Regions from separate parts of the Vescimonas sanitatis genome, predicted to be linked through region 3. Evidence: predicted binding sites of a transcription regulator. Region 3 holds the regulator's gene; each other region holds the start of a gene.

Region 1 (2,264 bases), on a different contig from region 3:
CAGCCGTATGGAGCTGGACTGCGTGGGCCACTACGCCCGTCCCGACGTGCTGGAGCTGCGCGTCAACGAGAAATAAAAAGAAAACGCCCTCCCGCCGGGAGGGCGTTTTTGCGTTACAGCTCTCGCACGACGCGCTCTACCAGCGCGCAGAGCTTCTGGCTGCTCTCGTTGGCGATACGCAGCACCTCCTGATGGGAGTGCTTCTCCCTGGCGATGCCGGTGGCCATGTTGGTGATGCAGGCGATGCCCAGCACCGCCATGCCCAGATAGTTGGCGGCGATGACCTCCGGTACGGTGGACATACCGATGGCGTCAGCGCCCAGGTGCTCATAGGCCCGTATCTCCGCTGCCGTCTCATAGCACGGACCGGGGAAGATAGCGTACACACCCTCCTTGCACGCGAAGCCCAGCGCCCCGGCGGCCTGATGGGCCTTCTCCCGCAGGCGGTGGGGATAGGCCTCTGTCATATCCGGGAAGCGGGGGCCGAAGCGCTCGTCGTTGGGACCGATGAGGGAGTTGGCGCCCAGCATATTGATGTGGTCCGACAGCAGCATCAGGTCCCCGGGGACAAACGTCCGGTTGATGCCGCCGCAGGCGTTGGTGACGATCAGGGTCTTTACCCCCAGCAGTGCCAGCACATACACCGGATAGGTGACCTCCTTCATGCTGAAGCCCTCGTAGTAGTGAAACCGCCCCTGAAGCGCCGCCGCCACCTGACTGCCCAGCCGCCCGATGACCAGATTGCCCGCGTGGCCCGCCACGGTGGAGCAGGGGAAGTGGGGGATATCCCCGTAGGGGATGACGGTCTTGTCCGTCATGGCGTCCACCAGACCACCCAGCCCGCTGCCCAGAATGATGCCCACTGTGGGTGTCTGGGGGATGTGCGCCCGGATGTATGCGGCGGAGGCGCTGACCTTATCGTAAAACTGTTCCATAAACTGTCCTCCTGCATGGGATGTTGTGCCTATTGTATCACGGCGGACGGCACTGCGCCAGAGAAATCGCATATTTTGTGAACAAATATCGTGACTTCTGTGAACATTAGCACTCTCCTATTGACAGTGCTAAAATCGGCGTTATAATAAAGCCGAACCTTGAGGGAGGGAAACGGAAGCGAACCTCCGAGGGGCGATGAAATGTATACAAATCAGTGGTGACAGCCATGTGCCGGCGGCGTGAGCCGTAGCGCGTGGAGAGCTTCGAATGGAGGAATGACATATGTTGCCCAGCATTTTTGGTGAGAATTTGTTTGATGATTTCTTTGGCGATCCCTTCGGCATGATGCCCCGCGGCCGTGACCCGCTGTACGGCAAGCACGCCAGGAACCTGATGCGTACCGATGTCCGCGAGACGGAGGATACCTATGAGCTGGACGTGGATCTGCCGGGCTTCAAGAAGGATGAGGTCACGCTGGAGCTGAAGGACGGCGTGCTGACCATTCAGGCGGTCAAGGGCCTGGACAAGGACGAGACGGATAAGAAGGGCAAGTACATCCGTCAGGAGCGTTACGCCGGCGCGTGCAGCCGCAGCTTCTATGTGGGCGATGCGGTGGAGCCGGAGGACGTCAGCGCCAGGTTTGAGGATGGCATCCTGACCATCTCCGTGCCCAAGAATGTGAAGAAGCAGCTGCCCAAGAACAGCGCCATCTCCATTCAGTAACAGGAGCGAAACGCCCCGGCGCCGAAAGGCGCCGGGGCGTTTTTGCATGGCAGGGGAGGGGGGATATTTTTCTTGCCTTTCCCCGCTATATGCGCTATACTGAGCCCAACCTGACCCATAGGAGGATGTACATGGACCCGATTTTTGATATTGAATTGCAGGACTGCCCCATCTGCCGCGGCGTGGGTGCCATGCAGGATGAGCAGGGCTGGTCCGTCTCCGTGGCCTGCATGGACTGCGGGGCCGAGACGGCGCACGCCGAGTACCGCACGCCCGAGGAACGTCTGGAGTCCGCGCGCCGCGTGGCGCTGCTGTGGAACATGGGCAAGGTCGTGCATACCGGCGCCAGCGATTGAACGGCTGCACATGACATGAAAGGGCCGCCCCGAACGGGGCGGCCCTTTTCCGCTTATTGTGCTACCGGAGCGTCCAGCCAGTAGATGACGTAGCATTCCTGCATCTCTCCCATATAGAAGAAAATGTTTTCGCCCATCTCAATGTGCTCACCGAAGGTCAGATCCGGCACGAACAGACGGCCGCTGGTGCGCTTTGGCCCCTTGATGGTGAAGCCCTCCGCTGTGGGGTGCCGCCGCAGCTCGTTGGCG
Region 2 (2,264 bases), 150 kb from region 3:
ATAGGGGGTGATGTAGCCGCGGTCGAACATCATGCCCTCCACGACCTCGCTGTACGTCTCGGCGGTCTTGGACTCCTCGATGGTGATCACGCCGTCGGCGCTGACCTTCTCCATAGCCTCGGCGATCAGCTTGCCGATGGTCTCGTCGCCGGAGGACACGGTGCCCACGCGGGCGATGTCATCGGTGCCGTTGACCTTCTGGCTCTGCTCCTTGATGGCGCCCACAGCGGCCTCCACGGCCTTGGCCATGCCCTTCTTCATCACGATGGGGTTGGCGCCGGCGGCCAGGTTACGCAGGCCCTCGCGGATCATGGCCTGTGCCAGCAATGTAGCGGTCGTCGTGCCGTCGCCGGCCACGTCATTGGTCTTGGTGGACACCTCGCGCACCAGCTGCGCGCCCATGTTCTCGAACGGATCGTCCAGCTCGATCTCCTTGGCGATGGAAACACCGTCGTTGGTGATAAGGGGTGTGCCGAACTTCTTATCCAGCACCACGTTGCGGCCCTTGGGGCCCAGGGTGACCTTTACGGTATCGGCCAGCTGATTGACACCGGCTTCCAGCGCCTTGCGGGCTTCGTCGCCGCGCTTGATGATCTTTGCCATATCTAATGCCTCCAAAATTGAGAATGATTTACAGGGGAACACGCAAACTTAAAGCATTTGCCGCGGCGTGTACGCGGCAAAGCACATCACTCCACGATAGCCAGGATGTCGCTCTGCTTGACGATGATATACTCCACGTCCTCCAGCGTCACCTTGGTGCCGGCATACTTGTCGGTGATGACCTTGTCGCCGGCCTTCACGGACATGACCACGGTCTTCCCGTCAACGGTGCCGCCGGGGCCCACGGAAATGACCTCAGCCACAGAGGGCTTCTCCTTGGCGGAGCCGGTCAGGATAATGCCGCCCTTGGTGGTCTCCTCCGGCTCGGTCATCTTCAGCACCACGCGGTCAGCAAGCGGTGTCAGCTTCATAGTTGGTTCCTCCTTGTATTTCTATTTTTGATAAAACAGTTTCAGCGTTAGCACTCAAAATGCTTGAGTGCTAACGCTGATTATCATACCACACTATGCGGGATTTGCAAGGGGGAAACGGAGAAATTTTGAAAAATTCACAAAATGTTCAAGCGCTGTCCTCAGCCGCGGGCCGTCCGGTTGCAGGAGCAGCCCTCCGGGCCGAAGAAGTTCAGCTTTTTGTCGTGCAGCTTAATGGTCACATCGCTGTTGACCACGCTCTCGCCGTCCAGGCAGGTGACGATGTCCGGCTTCTCCGAGTGGATATGTACCACCTTGGGACAGGAGCAGTGCGCGTATTCCGGAAACTTGGCGTACTCGCCCCTGGAGTACGGCCCCACGAATTTCAGGAACGTGCGGCGGTTGACCTCTCTGACCACCAGGGTATTCAGCACGCCGTCATCCATCCGGGCCTCGGCCACAGGCATAAAGCCGCCGCCGTAGTACCGGCCGTTGCACACAGATACCAGCGACCAGTCGCCCTCCGTGGTCACATCGTCCAGGGTGATGGTCCAGTGGGTGCCGATGCCCTTGAACAGGAAATTCACCGCCAGAGAGTAGATATAGCTGCCCTTGCCGTCCAGCAGCGGGCTCTCGCTGTATTTATGTACGTCCCGGGCCACCCGCGCGTCGATGCCGGAGCAGGCGATGGTCAGCGCCACGCGGCCGTTGACGTCGATGGCGTCCATAGGAAACTGCGGGCCGTCCCATAGGTTTTCGGCGTCCCGGAACTTCTCCATATCATCGCCGAAGTTCTTTAGGAAATCGTTGCCGGTGCCCACGGGGATCACGGTCATGGCGGCGTTGTCATAGCCGATAATGCCGTTGGCCACCTCGTTGACGGTCCCGTCGCCGCCGCAGGCGTAGAACCGCAGTGCCTCGCCCGTCTCGCAGAGCTTCTTCGCCAGCTCCGTGGCGTGGCCCTGCTTTTTCGTCAGGATGCACTGCACGTCCAGCCCGTGCTTCTGCCGCAGCGACTCCGCCATGTCGTAGATCTTCTGCCGGCTGTCGGTCTTGCCCGCCGTGGGATTGATGATAAAAATATGCTTCATCGAGGCTCTCCTCCTCATCAACATATTAGAATTTCGTTGAATTTATTTCGAAAGCATACGGGTAATTGTATCATGTTTCTGCAAAAGAAAGTGAACAAATTGAAAATAAAGTCATATGCCGGGGATTTATTAAGGCAGGGCGGAAAAGATGTCCCCCCTAACGGCTCAGATTTTTCGCTGAGGCGCGGCGCGGCAGCGT
Region 3 (2,264 bases):
CAAAGTCCCATCAAGGCGCTGACCTTCCTGATCTTCCTGCTGATATTGCAGCAGGTGGAGGGCAACCTGATCTACCCCAAGGTGGTGGGCAAGTCTGTGGGTCTGCCGGGACTGTGGGTGCTGGCGGCGGTGACCATCGGCGGCGGCGCCTTCGGCGTGCTGGGTATGCTGCTGGGCGTACCGGTGTGCTCGGTGGTCTATGTGCTGGTGCAGGATTACATCCGTTCCGGCAAGCCTGCCAGGACAGATGGCGTACCTCCGACGCAGTCATAACACATTATATATAAATAAAAAAGGGCGTCCCGCCGCGGCGGGACGCCCTTTTTTCCGTTGTTCACAAATAATTAAAACCCCGGCTATTGACAACGGTTCCCGCCGGTGGTACACTGCGTTTAGCACTCAAAGATAACGAGTGCTAAACGGAGAATGGACTTATGGAACTGACCCAACGAAAAAAGCAAATACTGAAGATCGTGGTGGACAGCTACATCAACACCGCTGAACCGGTGGGCTCCAAGGCCATCGTGGCGCTGATGCCGGAAAAGGTCAGCTCCGCCACTGTGCGGAACGAGCTGGCCGACCTGACGGACATGGGCTATCTGGAGCAGCCCCATACCTCGGCGGGGCGCATTCCATCGGCCAGGGGCTACCGGCTGTACGTCAACGAGCTGATGGACCGCAAGACCCTGTCGGCAGAGGAGGAGGCCAGCATCAATACGGCGCTGGCGAAGCCCCTGCAGCAGGTGGAGCAGGTCATCGACCAGGCGGGACAGATGGTGTCCAGCTTTGTGGGCTATCCCACCTACGCTGTAGCGGACCACCGCACGGCGGCCACGGTACAGCGGTTTGAGCTGATCGGCGTGGACGCCTCCGGCTTTATCGCCGTGGTGATGCTGTCGGACAGCCGGGTAAAGAGCCAGCTGATGCGGACGTCGCTGCCCGTTGAGGCGGAGGCGCTGCCGCAGCTGAGTCACCTGCTGAACACCCACTTTACCGGGGTGTCCGCGGAGCAGATGAACGCCACGTTGATGAACCTCAGCGAACAGGTGTCCGGCCAATGGTTCCTGATTTTGAACCAGGTGACGGAGTACGCCGGGTCGCTGCTGGAGGAGTCCAACCACCAGCAGGTGTACACCAGCGGTGCCAGCCAGCTGCTGAAATTCCCGGAATTCCGGGATATCGACAAGGCCCACGACCTGATGAGCTTTATGGTGGACAACAAGCAGGAGCTGCCTGTGCCTGCCGGGGACGCGCCCATGCAGATACTCATCGGGCCGGAAAACGTCAACGACGCCCTGAAGGAGAGCAGCGTGGTGATCGCCAGCTATGATATCGGCGATAATATGCGCGGCTTAGTGGGCGTTGTGGGTCCCACGCGTATGGATTACGCCGCGGTCGCGGCGCGGCTGAGCTACTTTGCGGAGAGCCTGAGCCGCATGTTTGGTAAAAAACAGCTACCGGAGGATACAACGGAATGAGCGAAAAGGATAATAAAAAGAACAGGAAGGCGACAGAGGCCGCCGAGAGCGCCGCGAAGGAAGCCGCGCCGGAAGCGGTGGAGAACGCAGCGGAAGCGGCCGAGGCGGCCGAGGATACCTACACCGTCACCAAGGCACAGATGGAGCAGATGGAGGCGCTGGCGAAAACGCTGGCGGACGCCAATGACAAATACCTGCGGCTGGCGGCGGAGTACGACAACTACCGGAAGCGGACTGCGCGCGAGAAGGAGCACCTGTACAATGACGCGAAGATCGACACCATCAAGCCGTTTCTGGCGGTGCTGGACAACCTGGAACGGGGCGTGAGCCAATTTGAGGAGGGCGACGCACACCGGCAGGGACTGGAGCTGATCTGCAAGCAGTTCGAGGAGGTCTTGACCAAGCTGAACGTTGCGGAGATACCCGCCCTGGGCGAGAAGTTCGATCCGGAAAAGCACAACGCGGTGATGCACACCGAGGACGAGACCGCGGCGGAGAACACCGTGGTAGAGGTATTCCAAAAGGGCTACACACTGGGCGACAAAATACTGCGCTTCGCCATGGTGAAGGTAGCCAACTGAGTGGGAGGTAACGAACATGGAAGGCAAGAAACTGTACAAGAGCAGCACAGACAAGAAGATAGCCGGTGTATGCGGCGGCATCGCGGAGTATTTCAACATCGACTCCACGCTGGTGCGTTTGGCGTGGGTGGTGTTCTGCCTGCTGGGCGGAAGCGGTGTGCTGGCCTATATCATTGCCGCGCTCATCATGCCGGACCGGCCCTAT

The links. The regulator HrcA, encoded in region 3, represses chaperone genes, less so after heat shock. The targets are predictions, from matches to a motif close to TGTTAGCACTCNNNNNNNNNGAGTGCTAACA.
Region 1: ACOMDU_RS03950 (Hsp20/alpha crystallin family protein) is a predicted target of HrcA. The motif match lies at 1,040-1,070, and genes of this name have one in related genera.
Region 2: ACOMDU_RS06205 (co-chaperone GroES) is a predicted target of HrcA. The motif match lies at 1,020-1,050, and genes of this name have one in related genera.

The regions. Positions count from the first base shown of each region.
Region 1 covers NZ_JBMGPW010000002.1:222,566-224,829, forward strand. Annotated here, with positions in the region: gene ACOMDU_RS03940 (carbon-nitrogen hydrolase family protein) at 1-76, shown strand, start outside; gene ACOMDU_RS03945 (purine-nucleoside phosphorylase) at 114-935, opposite strand; gene ACOMDU_RS03950 (Hsp20/alpha crystallin family protein) at 1,219-1,659, shown strand; gene ACOMDU_RS03955 (Lar family restriction alleviation protein) at 1,791-2,015, shown strand; gene ACOMDU_RS03960 (hypothetical protein) at 2,069-2,264, opposite strand, start outside.
Region 2 covers NZ_JBMGPW010000004.1:55,708-57,971, forward strand. Annotated here, with positions in the region: gene groL (chaperonin GroEL) at 1-603, opposite strand, end outside; gene ACOMDU_RS06205 (co-chaperone GroES) at 690-974, opposite strand; gene ACOMDU_RS06210 (diacylglycerol/lipid kinase family protein) at 1,136-2,065, opposite strand.
Region 3 covers NZ_JBMGPW010000004.1:202,741-205,004, forward strand. Annotated here, with positions in the region: gene ACOMDU_RS06860 (AI-2E family transporter) at 1-273, shown strand, start outside; gene hrcA (heat-inducible transcriptional repressor HrcA) at 435-1,478, shown strand; gene grpE (nucleotide exchange factor GrpE) at 1,475-2,059, shown strand; gene ACOMDU_RS06875 (PspC domain-containing protein) at 2,076-2,264, shown strand, end outside.